Regions from separate parts of the Pseudomonas sp. Irchel s3b5 genome, predicted to be linked through region 1. Evidence: predicted binding sites of a transcription regulator. Region 1 holds the regulator's gene; each other region holds the start of a gene.
The links. Region 1 encodes sigma-54, which starts transcription at its own class of promoters, with help from an activator protein. Its sites were predicted from a motif close to ANTGGCATNNANNTTGCTNT; they were not measured.

Region 2: the regulator sigma-54 is predicted to act here: its motif matches at 1,456-1,475, upstream of CKW15_RS21940 (CmpA/NrtA family ABC transporter substrate-binding protein).
Region 3: the regulator sigma-54 is predicted to act here: its motif matches at 1,917-1,936, upstream of CKW15_RS20660 (pilin).
Region 4: the regulator sigma-54 is predicted to act here: its motif matches at 1,783-1,802, upstream of flgB (flagellar basal body rod protein FlgB).

Annotation. Positions count from the first base shown of each region.
Region 1 is NZ_FYDY01000007.1:127,064-130,774, reverse strand. It holds gene lptA (lipopolysaccharide transport periplasmic protein LptA) at 1-487, shown strand, start outside; gene lptB (LPS export ABC transporter ATP-binding protein) at 487-1,212, shown strand; gene CKW15_RS10490 (RNA polymerase factor sigma-54) at 1,399-2,892, shown strand; gene hpf (ribosome hibernation-promoting factor, HPF/YfiA family) at 2,967-3,275, shown strand; gene ptsN (PTS IIA-like nitrogen regulatory protein PtsN) at 3,288-3,711, shown strand, end outside.
Region 2 is NZ_FYDY01000025.1:53,137-56,847, forward strand. It holds gene rmf (ribosome modulation factor) at 1-184, shown strand, start outside; gene CKW15_RS21935 (quinone-dependent dihydroorotate dehydrogenase) at 345-1,364, opposite strand; gene CKW15_RS21940 (CmpA/NrtA family ABC transporter substrate-binding protein) at 1,591-2,802, shown strand; gene CKW15_RS21945 (ANTAR domain-containing response regulator) at 2,818-3,393, shown strand; gene CKW15_RS21950 (NarK/NasA family nitrate transporter) at 3,659-3,711, shown strand, end outside.
Region 3 is NZ_FYDY01000022.1:60,524-64,234, reverse strand. It holds gene CKW15_RS20670 (DUF748 domain-containing protein) at 1-559, shown strand, start outside; gene CKW15_RS20665 (BON domain-containing protein) at 695-1,051, opposite strand; gene CKW15_RS20660 (pilin) at 1,450-1,872, opposite strand; gene CKW15_RS20655 (type II secretion system F family protein) at 2,113-3,330, shown strand; gene CKW15_RS20650 (A24 family peptidase) at 3,332-3,711, shown strand, end outside.
Region 4 is NZ_FYDY01000045.1:15,474-19,184, reverse strand. It holds gene CKW15_RS26690 (chemotaxis protein CheV) at 1-604, shown strand, start outside; gene cheR (protein-glutamate O-methyltransferase CheR) at 650-1,477, shown strand; gene flgB (flagellar basal body rod protein FlgB) at 1,845-2,252, shown strand; gene flgC (flagellar basal body rod protein FlgC) at 2,256-2,699, shown strand; gene flgD (flagellar hook assembly protein FlgD) at 2,715-3,437, shown strand; gene flgE (flagellar hook protein FlgE) at 3,469-3,711, shown strand, end outside.

The DNA of each region.
Region 1 (3,711 bases):
CGCCTGGGCTCTGCCGGACGATCAGCAACAGCCTATTCGCATTCAGGCCGACGACGCCCAACTGGACGACAAGAACGGTATTGCTACCTATACGGGCGATGTGATCATCACCCAGGGCTCGATGAAGGTCACCGGCAACAAAGTGACCATGACCCGCACCCCGGCCGGCGATATCGATGTAGTGACCTCCGTGGGCAACCTCGCCTACTTCGAGCAACTGCAAACCGCTGGCGATACGAAACCTGTTCAGGGTTATGGCGTGACCATCCAGTACCACGCCTCGCAAGACCGCGTCGTGCTGATCGACCGCGCCAAAGTCATCGACAAGGATGGCAACATCACCCAAGGCGAAAAAATCGTCTACGACACAAACAAGAAGCTGGCCAGCGCCGGTCGCGCCACCGGCAGCAAAGTCACCGAGTCGCGCCCACGCATCGACATGGTGATTCAGCCGAAAAAGAAAACTGACGAGCAGAAGGCCCAGTAATGGCAACTCTGAAAGCTCAGCACCTGGCCAAGGCCTACAAGAGTCGCCAGGTCGTGCGTGACGTCAGCCTGTCCATCGACAGCGGCCAGATCGTCGGCCTGCTCGGCCCGAACGGCGCCGGCAAGACCACCTGCTTCTACATGATCGTCGGCCTGGTGCAGGCCGACCAGGGTCGCGTTCTGATCGACGACCTGGACGTCAGCCACCAGCCGATGCACGGTCGTGCGAAGGCCGGCATCGGTTATCTGCCGCAAGAAGCGTCGATTTTCCGCAAGCTCTCGGTGGCCGACAACATCATGGCGATCCTCGAGACCCGCAAGGAACTCGACAAGGCAGGTCGTCGCAAGGAACTGGAAAGCCTGCTTCAGGAATTCCACATCAGCCACATTCGCGACAACCTGGGCATGAGCCTGTCCGGCGGTGAACGTCGCCGCGTGGAAATCGCCCGCGCACTGGCCACCAATCCGAAATTCATTCTCCTCGATGAACCCTTCGCCGGCGTGGACCCGATCTCGGTGGGCGATATCAAACAGATCATCTATCACCTCAAGGCCAAAGGCATTGGCGTACTGATCACCGACCACAACGTCCGTGAAACCCTGGACATCTGCGAAACGGCCTATATCGTCAATGATGGCCAGCTGATTGCCGAAGGTGACGCAGAAACGATCCTGGCCAACGATCTGGTCAAGGAAGTTTACCTGGGGCACGAATTCCGCCTGTAATGACTGCGCTCGCTGGTTTGCGCACGGGCGCCGACCGACATATCGACAAAGGTTTTCGTTTTTATTGTTACAGCGGTCTAGGCAAAGGCCTCTGATTCAGGCATATAACTTGCTTAAGTTTGGCGCCTCGGCGCCCTGTAGTGGATGGCGCATGTGCGCCGGCGAATAAGGTGTTAAGCCCCTGCCATGAAACCATCGCTAGTCTTGAGAATGGGCCAGCAGCTGACGATGACACCTCAGCTGCAACAGGCCATCCGCCTGCTCCAATTGTCGACCCTGGACCTGCAACAGGAAATCCAGGAGGCCCTGGAGTCCAATCCGATGCTCGAACGCCAGGAAGAAGGCGACGACTTCGACAACGCCGACCCCTTGGCCGACAACACCGAACAAAAGCCCAACACCGATATCCAGGAACCCTCCTACCAGGAGAGCGCACCGACCGTCGATAACCTCGAGGAAGGTGACTGGAACGAACGCATCCCCAACGAACTCCCTGTCGATACCGCCTGGGAAGACGTTTACCAGACCAGCGCCAGCAGCCTGCCCAGCAACGATGATGATGAGTGGGATTTCACTACCCGCACATCGGCCGGCGAAAGCCTGCAAAGCCATTTGCTGTGGCAATTGAACCTGGCGCCGATGTCTGACACCGATCGCCTGATCGCCGTCACCCTGATCGATTGCATCAATAATCAGGGCTATCTGGACGAAACCCTTGAGGAAATCCTCGAAGCGTTCGATCCGGAACTGGACATTGAGCTGGACGAAATCGAAGCGGTCCTGCACCGCATCCAGCAATTCGAACCGGCCGGCATCGGCGCCCGCAACCTGGGCGAATGCCTGCTGCTGCAATTGCGTCAGCTGCCTGCCAAAACACCTTGGCTGGCCGAAGCCAAACGGCTGGTCACCGACTACATCGATTTGCTTGGCGGCCGAGATTACAGCCAGCTCATGCGTCGCATGAAGCTCAAGGAAGACGAACTGCGCCAGGTGATCGAACTGGTCCAGAGCCTTAATCCGCGCCCCGGTTCACAAATCGAGTCCACCGAAGCCGAGTACGTCGTGCCTGACGTCATCGTACGCAAGGACAACGAGCGCTGGCTGGTCGAACTCAATCAGGAGTCGGTACCTCGGCTTCGGGTCAATGCCCAGTACGCAGGCTTCGTACGCCGCGCCGACACCAGCGCCGACAACACCTTCATGCGCAATCAGTTGCAGGAGGCCCGCTGGTTCATCAAGAGCCTGCAGAGCCGCAACGAAACCCTGATGAAAGTCGCTACCCAGATCGTCGAACACCAGCGCGGCTTTCTGGAGTACGGCGACGAAGCCATGAAGCCATTGGTCCTGCATGACATTGCCGAAGCGGTGGGCATGCACGAGTCGACGATTTCACGGGTAACCACCCAGAAATTCATGCATACCCCACGGGGTATCTATGAGCTGAAATACTTTTTCTCCAGCCACGTCAGTACCTCCGAAGGCGGCGAATGCTCGTCTACGGCGATCCGCGCGATCATCAAAAAACTGGTTGCCGCGGAAAATCAGAAAAAGCCGTTGAGTGACAGCAAGATCGCTGGTTTACTGGAGGCACAAGGCATTCAGGTGGCTCGCCGCACCGTCGCCAAGTACCGCGAATCCCTCGGGATCGCGCCTTCGAGCGAACGTAAGCGGTTGATGTAGAGCCACGCCACAGCGTTCCAGTGGTAGATCATCTGATCTACCGCTTTATGCACTGGCAACGAAGGAGAAGCTGTATGCAAGTCAACATCAGTGGACACCAACTGGAAGTGACCGAACCTCTTCGCACCTACATCGGCGAAAAACTCGAACGATTGGAGCGACATTTCGACAAGATCACCAACGTGCAAGTCACGATGACGGTCGAGAAGCTGAAGCAGAAAATCGAAGCCACCCTGCATATTCCCGGCAGTGAAGTGGTCGCAAACGCTGAGCATGACGACATGTATGCGGCGATCGACTCACTCACCGACAAGCTGGATCGCCAACTCAAAAAGCATAAGGAAAAGACCCAGAGCCTCCTTCAGGGCGCAACCGGTCGTTAACACTCCCAACCCATGATCCGACTTGAAAACATCCTGACCCCCGGCCGTTCTTTGGTGAACGTGCCGGGCGGCAGTAAAAAGAAAGCCCTCGAACAAATTGCCAACCTCATCCATCGCGAAGTGCCGGATCTGGAGATGCAAGATGTCTTCGAGGCATTGATTGCCCGTGAAAAACTCGGTTCTACCGGTTTTGGCAACGGCATCGCCATTCCTCACTGCCGCCTCAAAGGTTGCGTGTCGCCCATCAGTGCCTTGATGCACCTGGACGCACCTATTGATTTCGACGCTATTGATGGCGCCCCGGTTGACCTGCTCTTCGTGCTGTTGGTCCCGGAAGCCGCCACCGATGCTCACCTGGAACTGTTACGACAGATCGCCAGCATGCTCGACCGCAAGGAAGTGCGCGAAAAACTGCGCAGCGCCCCGAGTAATGAAG
Region 2 (3,711 bases), on a different contig from region 1:
AGCATTTTTGCGCGGATATCAATATGGCGTTGGTGGCAAATCCCGTGAGCTTTGCCCATTTACTCTACCGTCGGTACGTCAAGCCTGGATTAACGGCTGGCGAGAAGGACGCGGCGACAACTGGGACGGTATGACCGGCACTGCGGGAATCCACAGACTCAACGAACTTCACGCCGTCGGCTAATTACAGGGCACAACACTCCGACACGACAATCTGATTTGTACTGAATTAACCACGCACGTCCCATCCGGACGGCGGGCTCCGGCCCAGGGGCTCCTTTAAAGGAGCCCTTTTTTATGCCTGCCAGAAACCCAATTCTGCCGAAGGCTGCGCCTACCAGGGATCAACGGAGTGCCGCGATGGCGTCGACAGACTCGCGAATCAGCGCCGGGCCTTTGTAGATGAAGCCTGAGTAGATCTGCACCAGGCTCGCACCCGCAGTAATTTTCTCTGCCGCATGTTTGCCTTCGGTAATCCCGCCCGCCGCAATAATCGGCAGGCGACCACCCAGTTCCGATGCCAGCACGCTCACCGTGTGGGTGCTCTTGTCGCGAACCGGTGCGCCGGACAGACCGCCCGCCTCGTCACCGTGCTCCATGCCTTCGACGCCCACGCGGCTCAGGGTGGTGTTGGTGGCAATGACCGCGTCCATACCGGTTTCGATCAGCGCTTGTGCAACCTGCGCGGTTTCTTCGTCGGTCATGTCCGGTGCGATCTTGATCGCCAGCGGCACATGCTTGCCATGACGCAGCGCCAGTTCCGCCCGGCGCTCGGCCAGATCGGCCAGCAACTGCTTGAGCGAATCGCCGAACTGCAGGCTGCGCAGGCCCGGGGTATTCGGCGAACTGACGTTGACCGTCACATAGCTGGCATGCGCGTAAACCTTGTCCAGGCAAATCAGGTAGTCATCGACCGCACGCTCGACCGGTGTATCGAAGTTCTTGCCGATGTTGATGCCCAGCACGCCCTTGTACTTGGCCGCAGCCACGCGAGCCAGCAGGTGATCGACGCCGAGGTTGTTGAACCCCATGCGATTGATGATCGCCTCGGCTTCCGGCAGACGGAACAGGCGTGGTTTCGGGTTGCCCGGCTGCGGACGCGGGGTGATGGTACCGATTTCGACAAAGCCGAAACCCAGTTGAGCAAAACCGTCGATGGCCGCGCCGTTCTTGTCCAGACCGGCGGCCAGACCCACCGGGTTCGGGAAGTCCAGGCCCATGACATTCACCGGCACCTTCGCCGGCGCCTTGCACAGCAAGCCGTTGAGCCCCAGACGCCCGCCTGCGCCGATCAAGTCCAGGGACAGATCGTGGGAGGTTTCCGGGGAAAGTTTGAACAACAGCTGACGGGCCAGGGTGTACATGGGCGGGTTGACTCGATTGGCGGCGAAATGAGGAGGCGATTATAGCCGGGCATGTGGGTCGCAAGCGAGGCGCGCAGTGAAATCAGACGGGGATGGCATATGCCTTGCACCGGTTCAGCCATCAGCACGCATGCCGACGGCGGAATGCGTGCAAGGACAATGGCGTCGTCACCCGGCCTTATCAGTAGAGGCTGGGGACGACGCTTTTTTTGAAGGTGCGAAATCGATGAACGAACCATCAGCCGACCCTCTGGCCTGGGTCAATGGCAGCGACGCCCCGGAAAAGACTGAAATCAATCTCGGCTTCATGGCCCTCAGCGATTGCGCCTCGGTCGTGGTCGCCGCCACTCAGGGCTTTGCTCAACCCTACGGCCTGACCCTGAACCTCAAACGCCAGTCGTCGTGGGCCAATCTGCGGGACAAGCTGGTCAGCGGCGAACTGGATGCCGCCCACAGCCTGTACGGTTTGATCTACGCCGTGCACCTGGGCATCGGCGGTATCGCAGCGACCGACATGGCAGTGCTGATGGGCCTGAACCAGAACGGTCAGAGCATCAACCTTTCCCATGGCTTGCAGGCGCTGGGCGTGACCGGTCCTGAGGCACTGGAACGGCATGTGCACCAAACTCGCCCAAAACTGACCTTCGCGCAGACCTTTCCCACCGGCACCCATGCCATGTGGTTGTATTACTGGCTCGCCAGTCAGGGAATTCATCCGTTACAGGACGTCGACAGCGTCGTGGTGCCACCGCCGCAAATGGTCGCGCACCTGCAGGCCGGGCGCATCGATGGCTTTTGCGTCGGCGAACCTTGGTCCGCCGCTGCCGTTCAACAGGGGCTGGGCTTTACCCTGGCGACGACGCAGACCCTCTGGCCCGATCATCCGGAAAAAGTCCTCGGCTGCACCCGCGCGTTTGTCGAGCAATACCCCAACACCGCCCGGGCATTGGTGATGGCGATTTTGCAAGCCAGCCGCTTTATCGAAGACAGCACCGAGAACCGCCGCAGTACCGCGCAGTTGTTGAGCGCGCCGCAGTATCTCGACACGCCGGTGGACTTCATCGAACCGCGATTGCTCGGCGACTACACCGACGGACAGGGTAATCAGTGGCAAGACCCGCACGCGCTGCGTTTCCATGGCAAGGGGCTGGTCAATGTGCCGTACCTGTCCGATGGCATGTGGTTCATGACCCAGTTCCGTCGCTGGGGTTTGTTGCGCGACGACCCGGACTACCTGGCAGTCGCCCGTCAGGTCCAGCAACTGGATTTGTACCGGGACGCTGCCACCGCGGTCGATGTCGCGTACCCGGACAAGGAAATGCGCAGCAGCCAGTTGATCGACGGCAAGGTCTGGGACGGTTCAGACCCGGCCGGCTATGCCCGTAGCTTCAAGCTGCACGCCATGAGCGATCACTCGCCCCTTCTCGCCAGCCGCTGACAGGAGACTGCGAACATGTTGCGAATCCTGCTGATCAACGACACCGCGAAGAAAGTTGGACGCCTGAAAGCGGCCCTCACCGAAGCCGGGTTTGAGGTCATCGATGAATCGGGCCTGACCATCGACCTGCCCGAGCGCGTCGAAACGGTGCGCCCGGACGTGATTTTGATCGATACCGAGTCACCGAGCCGCGATGTCATGGAACAAGTGGTGCTGGTCAGCCGCGACCAGCCACGACCGATCGTGATGTTTACCGACGAACACGACCCGGTCGTGATGCGCCAGGCGATCAAGTCCGGGGTCAGTGCCTACATCGTCGAAGGCATTCACGCACAACGCCTGCAGCCGATTCTCGACGTCGCCATGGCGCGCTTTGAAAGCGATCAGGCCCTGCGTGCGCAATTGAATGCCCGCGACCAGCAACTGGCCGAACGCAAGCGCATTGAGCTGGCCAAGGGGCTGCTGATGAAGCTGAAAGACTGCAACGAGGAAGAGGCCTACACCCTGATGCGCCGCCAGGCCATGAGCCGTCAGCAGAAGCTGATCCAGGTGGCGGAGCAGATTATTGCCATGAGCGAGTTGCTGGGTTGACCCAAAAAGATCGCAGCCTTCGGCAGCTCCTACCGTTGGCATGTGTACACCCTGTAGGAGCTGCCGAAGGCTGCGATCTTTTCCCCAGCGCCACAAAAATCCGCATGTGGCACAAATCTGGCTAAGTAATCACCACAGGTAACCAACGGCGGTTGCCCAATCTACGACAAAGACGTCGCTCACCTCGTTTGCCTCAAGGCGAATCAGGTGGCGGCGTTTTTTTGTTTTGGCTCCCGTTCGAGACTCCTATCAGCTGAGGTGCGCGATGAATTCAAGCTTCTGGAAATCCGGCCATACCCCGACCCTGTTCGCGGCCTT
Region 3 (3,711 bases), on a different contig from region 1:
TACTGTCTCGTTCGCACCGGGCACAAGCGACCTGAGCAAGGATGCTGAAGGCGCCCTGGACAAGCTGGCCAGCGCGCTCAAAGAGCGTCCGGCCCTGCGCCTGGAAATCGAGGGCACTGCGGCCAAGAGCAGCGATGGCCCATTGATCGCCGAGCAACGTCTGGAACGGGAATACCAGTACAACTACTACAAAATGCTCCAGCGCCGTGGCGACAAGGTTCCCGCGCAGGCGTCATTGCTGAAAGTACCGGACAGTGAAAAAGGCCCGCTTCTGGAAGGCATCTTCCGCACCCGCCTGAAGATCCAGCCGTTGCCGGAGTGGAAGGATCTGGGCAAGGAAGAACGCACAGCAAAAATGCGAGCCGAAGTGATCAAGTTCTGGAGTTCGAGCGATGTGCTGTTGCGTCAACTGGGCCAGGAACGTGCCAGCAGCATCAAGGATTATCTGGTCGACAAGGGCAAACTGGAAGATGACCGGGTGTACTTCATCGATGCCAATCTGGGCGAGGCCGAAAGTGACGGCCGGGTGATTACACCGATGCATCTCGACGCGGAGTGAGACCCCCAACATAAATGTGGGAGCGAGCTTGTTCGCGATGGCTGACTGACATTCAACACATACGTTGAATGAAAGACCGCTTTCGCGAGCAAGCCCGCTCCCACAGGGTTGTATGTTGAGTCTTCCAGACTTGCCTTACTGGGCTTTCAGGCCGTCAGCAGAAACCGCTTGGACGCCTTTGATTTTCTTGGTGATCGCCACGGCGGTGGATTTTTGCGCATCAGTGACCGCAACGGTGGACGACAGGGACACCACGCCTTTGTTGGTTTCAACTTTGATGTCGCTGCCTGGAATGCCTTTTTCGGTCATCAGGTCGGCTTTAACTTTGGTGGTGATCCAGGTATCGGAAGTGTCTTCCTTGATTTCGGTCACTTCACCGGCAGCCAGCACCATTGGCGACTGGGTAGCCTGGGTGGTTTGAGCAAAGGCAGTGTTGGCCAGGGTCAGGGTCAGCGCGGTAGCAGCAGCGGCAGTGATAGCGAACTTCTTCATACGAGTAACTCCTGTTTTTCGGAAAAGTCTGCCGGGTGTCATGTCAGCAGGGTTACCGGAGATATTGCGAACGGTGTGCCAACTTTCCACATCGATAAAAAATCATAAAAATCAAATACTTAACAAAACAGGCTTTTTTCAAAATCATGCAAAATGCATGACTCGCTCAAACACTGCATGCAAGTTGCGGCTTTGTGGAAAGTTCCTAAGCTCATGAATTTTTTGAGCTTTTCTTAATAAATGAGATGAGTTCTCGGCAGACAACATAACCTGCGATCACTCGCATTCCTGCAGGCGCGAGCTCGCTCGCGATGGACTCAAGATCGCCGCGTTTAACCCGTTCACGCGTTATCGTTAACGACCACCACAAGCAAGCTCACGCCCACAAAGGAAGTGCATCAGGTCGCAGAACCGATGCAACCCTTAGGCACATAATCCTGCGCAACCGTGCTCGCGCATGACCAACCGGTGGTGCCGTCCCGGGTCAGGGTAATGGTTTTGCCCTGAACCTGGCCGGGTGCGTTCTGCAGCGTGCAAACAATCGAACCGGCACCCGACGCGGCAACACCTGTCACCGTCAGCGCGCAGTTGCTGGTCGAGGTCCCGCCACCCGGCACCACATTAGCCGTCGCCGGCGTACCGCCCTGATTGATCACATCCTCGAACGGAACCTTCATCGCGGAAATTTCGGCCAGCCCGGCCGTGACTTTGGCCCGCGCCTGATACTTGGAATACATCGGCAAAGCAAAGGTCGCCAGGATCCCGATGATCGCCACGACGATCAGCAGCTCGATCAAGGTAAAACCTCTTTGGTCGTTCATAGAAAGCTCCGTGCATGAGTCGAAATCTCATGATCTGACGTAACGGAGCACAGGTTGTGCCAAGCCGCCGGTCCCGTGTTGGCGAGGAATGCGGCCCGCACAACGCTCTTTCCTACCCCCAGGATCCGCACTATCTGACGCTTTTTGTCACCTGACCGACGTGGGTTGGGCTTCATCGTTTGACTAGGCTATAAGTCTCGCGGGGCAGTGTTAAATCAACCGGGTCACCAAGGGCGGAACATGGCGGTCAAGGCAGCAAAAATCAGTGTGTACGCCTGGGAAGGTACGGACCGCAAAGGCACGAAAGTCACCGGCGAGCTCAACGGGCAGGCCCCCGCGCTGATCAAGGCGCAATTGCGCAAGCAAGGCATCACCCCGGGCAAGGTGCGCAAGAAAACGCCGTCGCTTTTCAGCATGGGCAAGCGCATCAACGCCCGGGACATTGCGCTGTTCACCCGGCAAATGGCGACGATGATGAAGGCCGGCGTGCCGTTGCTGCAGTCGTTCGACATCATCGCTGAAGGCTTCGATAACCCGGCCATGCGCAGCCTCGTGGACGATTTGAAACAAGACGTCGCGGCCGGAAATAGCTTCGCCGCTGCCCTGCGCAAGAAACCTCAATATTTCGATGATCTGTACTGCAACCTGGTGGACGCCGGTGAGCAGGCCGGCGCCCTGGACACCCTGCTGGAGCGCGTTGCGACCTACAAGGAAAAAAGCGAGAGCCTCAAGGCCAAGATCAAGAAAGCCATGACCTACCCGCAGGTGGTGGTGTTAGTTGCGGCCATTGTCACCGGGATTCTCCTGGTCAACGTGGTGCCGCAGTTCGAATCCGTATTCAAGGGCTTTGGCGCTGAACTGCCGGCGTTCACGGTGATGGTCATCGGCCTGTCGCAATTCATGCAGGCCTGGTGGTGGGCGGTGCTTGGCGGCTTGCTCAGTGCGGTCTTCGGTGTGCGCCACGCGGTCAAGACGTCCCGGGGCTTTCGCGAGCGAATGGACGCCTGGCAGCTGAAGCTGCCGCTGGTGGGCACCTTGATGTACAAGTCCGCCGTGGCCCGATTTGCCCGCACGTTGTCGACCACCTTCGCCGCTGGCGTGCCGTTGGTGGAGGCCTTGGGGTCCGTGGCCGGCGCGACCGGCAACATCGTGTTCAAGCGTGCCGTGCTGCGCATCAAACAAGACATTTCGACCGGCATGCAATTGAATTTCGCCATGCGCACAAGCGGTGTGTTTCCGAGCATGGCGATTCAAATGACCGCCATCGGTGAAGAGTCCGGCGCGCTGGACGCTATGCTCGACAAGGTCGCCGGGTTCTACGAGGACGAGGTCGACAACATGGTCGATAACCTCACCAGTCTGATGGAGCCATTCATCATGGTGGTCCTGGGTGTTATCGTCGGCGGACTGGTAGTTGCCATGTACCTGCCCATCTTCCAACTCGGCTCAGCGATCTGACATGCCCTTGAACGACATTCTGACGCTTCACCCGCAGGCCTTCGTCATCGTTGCCGGGCTGATCGGCCTGCTGGTCGGCAGTTTCCTCAATGTGGTGATCTGGCGCCTGCCGAAAATGCTCGAACGCGACTGGCGCATGCAAGCCCATGACATTCTCGGGCTGGCCGATGAACCATCGCTGCCGACCTACAACCTGATGCTGCCGCATTCTGAATGCCCGCACTGCGGACACCGGATCCGCGCTTGGGAAAACATTCCGCTGCTCAGTTTTCTGTTTCTGCGGGGACGCTGCTCGGCCTGCTCGGCACCGATCAGCAAACGCTATCCGCTGACTGAACTGGCCTGCGCCCTGTTATCGGCCTTCATCGCCTGGCATTTCGG
Region 4 (3,711 bases), on a different contig from region 1:
ACGCATCGTCAACATGAACTGGGAAGAGATCCATCCGCCACCCAAGGGCACCGGTCGCGATCACTACCTGACGGCGGTGACGCGGGTCGATAATCAGCTGGTCGAAATCATCGACGTGGAGAAGGTGCTGGCGGAAGTGGCGCCGACGCCGGAAGCGATTTCCGCCGGTGTGGTGGATGTCGAAACCCAGCACAAGGCGCTGTCGTTGCGCGTGCTGACCGTCGATGACTCGTCGGTGGCGCGCAAGCAGGTCACGCGTTGCCTGCAAACGGTCGGTGTCGAGGTGGTGGCGCTGAACGACGGCAAACAAGCGCTGGATTACCTGCGCAAACTGGCCGATGAGGGCAGGAAACCGGAAGAAGAGTTCCTGATGATGATCTCCGACATCGAGATGCCGGAGATGGACGGGTACACCCTGACGGCGGAAATCCGCAACGACCCGCGCATGCAAAAGCTTCATATCATCCTGCATACTTCCTTGTCCGGGGTATTCAATCAGGCGATGGTCAAGAAAGTCGGTGCCGATGACTTCCTGGCCAAATTTCGTCCTGATGACCTGGCGTCCCGTGTAGTCGATCGGATCAAGGCAGCAGATATCAGCTAGGGGCCTGCGCCCCCGGTAATCAATACGATTTAAGAGGCGGCATCATTGTCTACGGGTAATTTGGATTTCGAACAGTTCCGGGTGTTCCTGGAAAAAGCCTGTGGCATTTTGCTGGGTGAAAACAAGCAATACCTGGTCTCCAGCCGTCTCAACAAACTGATGGAACAGCAAGGCATCAAGAGCCTGGGTGAACTGGTCCAGCGCATGCAGACCCAGCCGCGCAGTGGTTTGCGCGAGCAGGTGGTGGATGCCATGACGACCAACGAAACCCTGTGGTTTCGTGACACCTATCCGTTTGAGGTTCTGAAGAACAAGGCACTGCCCGAGGCGATCAAGGCCAGTCCCGGCCAGCGTCTGCGCATCTGGTCGGCGGCGTGTTCGTCGGGTCAGGAACCGTACTCGCTGTCGATGTCCATCGACGAGTTCGAGCGGGTCAACATGGGCCAGTTGCGGATGGGCGTGCAGATTGTTGCCACCGACCTGTCCAGCACCATGCTGAACAACTGCAAGACCGGCGAGTACGACAGCCTGGCCATCGGCCGCGGCCTGTCGCCCGAGCGCTTGCAACGTTACTTCGATCCGAAAGGGCCGGGGCGCTGGGCGATCAAGGCGCCGATCAAGAGTCGCGTGGAGTTTCGCTCGTTCAACCTGCTGGACAGCTACGCGAGCCTCGGCAAGTTCGACATCGTGTTCTGCCGCAACGTGTTGATCTACTTCTCCGCCGAGGTGAAGAAGGACATCCTGCTGCGCATCCACAGCACGTTGAAGCCGGGCGGCTACCTGTTCCTCGGTGCTTCCGAAGCGCTGAACGGTTTGCCGGATCACTACCAGATGGTCCAGTGCAGTCCGGGGATCATTTACCAGGCGAAGTGATTGCGTTGGGGTTGTCAGAAAACGGGAGTCCTTTGGGGCTCCCGTTTTTTTATGCCTGCTGATTTCTCACAGCTATCTCAATCCCTGTAGGAGCTGGCTTGCCAGCGATAGCGGTGTGTCCGCAATTTAAAAGTCGGCTGACTCGACGCCATCGCTGGCAAGCCAGCTCCTACAGGGGGAGGTGGTGTTCTCAAGTGCGGTGCCAAGCGGCAGAAAAGCGGCATCCGGCGGAAAACCGTTGCCGCTTTTCTGTCGTTGCCGCATTGCCATGGCCGGCAAAGCCCCCGGTTTACGGGCTTTTTTGAATTGGCATGACGCTTGCTATGTCCATCGTACGAAAAATCAGGTCACCCAAAGGTTTCCCGACATGAGCATCAGCTTCGATAAAGCGCTCGGCATCCACGAAAAAGCCCTGGGCTTCCGCGCCCAGCGTGCCGAAGTCCTGGCCAACAACATCACCAACGCCGATACCCCGAACTACAAGGCTCGGGATCTGGATTTCTCCAAAGTGCTCGCCGAGCAGAACGAGAAAACCAAAAGCGGCGGCTTCGCCTTGAACATGACCAACAGTCGTCATATCGAAGCGCAGGGCCTGGGCAATGGCGACGAGTCGCTGATGTATCGCACGCCGATGCAACCGTCGATTGACCAGAACACCGTGGACGCCCAACTGGAGCAGTCGAACTACGCGGAAAACGCGGTCGGCTTCCAGGCCAGCTTCACCCTGCTCAACAGCAAATTCAAAGGGCTGGTGTCAGCCCTGCGCGGAGAGTAAGCCATGTCTCTATCCAGTGTTTTCAACATTGCCGGTAGCGGCATGAGTGCGCAGACCACTCGTTTGAACACCGTTGCTTCGAACATCGCCAACGCCGAGACGGTCTCGTCGAGCATCGACCAGACCTACCGCGCGCGCCACCCGGTGTTCGCCACCATGTTCCAGGGAGGCCAGAGCGGCGGCAGCGACTCGCTGTTCCAGAACCAGGACGCGGCCGGTCAGGGCGTGCAAGTGCTGGGCGTGGTCGAGGACCAGAGCAATCTTGAGGCGCGCTACGAGCCGAACCATCCGGCCGCCGATGCCAAGGGTTACGTCTACTACCCGAACGTCAACGTGGTGGAAGAAATGGCCGACATGATTTCCGCGAGCCGTTCGTTCCAGACCAACGCCGAAATGATGAACACCGCCAAAACCATGATGCAGAAAGTCCTGACCCTTGGTCAGTGATAAGGGGCGACTCAGATGAGTGTTACCGATTCCACTGGCGGTTTGAGCCTCAACGACATCCTGGCGAACTCCTCGGTCAAGACCAACAAAACAAGTGACGGCCTTGCGTCGGCAGCCAGCAGTGCCTCGGGCAACAAGGCCCTGGGCAAGGATGCGTTCCTGCAATTGCTGGTCACGCAACTGAAAAACCAGAACCCGCTGGAGCCTCAGGACAACGGCGAGTTCGTCGCCCAGTTGGCCCAGTTCAGCAGTCTGGAAGGCATCACCACGCTCAACGACACCGTTACCGGCCTGGCCAGCAACTACAACTCGTCCCAGGCCTTGCAGGCTTCATCGCTGGTGGGGCGTTCGGTCATCGCACCGGGCGACAAGGCGGTGGTCGACACCACCAAGAGCCTCAGCGGCACGGTGGTCATACCGACTTCGGTGGCTTCCGCCAGCCTGAAGATCACCGATGCAGACGGCAAGACTGTGCGCACCATCGACCTGGGTTCACAGAAAGCCGGCAACGCCAGTTTCATCTGGGATGGCAAGAACGATGCGGGCGTGACAGTGCCTGCCGGCACTTACACCTTCGGCGCTTCGACCTCCATCGATGGCCAGTCCGTCGCACTGATCACCAACCTGCCGGCGACGGTCAACAGCGTGACCATCAGCCAGACTGGCGGTGAGCTGATGCTCAATCTGGCCGGGCTGGGCAGTATTGCCCTGTCCAAAGTTCAAACCATTGGTATGTAAAGCCGACTAACCCGGCATAAAGGAGTGGATGATGTCTTTCAATATCGGCCTTAGCGGTCTCTTTGCAGCCAACAAACAACTGGACGTGACCGGCAACAACATCGCCAACGTTGCCACCACCGGTTTCAAATCGTCCCGTGCAGAGTTCGAAGACGTGTACTCGGCGACCCGCCTGGGTACCGGCAGCAAGACCGTCGGCAACGGCGTGCGCCTGGCCAACGTTTCCCAGCAGTTCACCCAGGGTGACATCAGCAACACGGGTAACGTGCTGGAC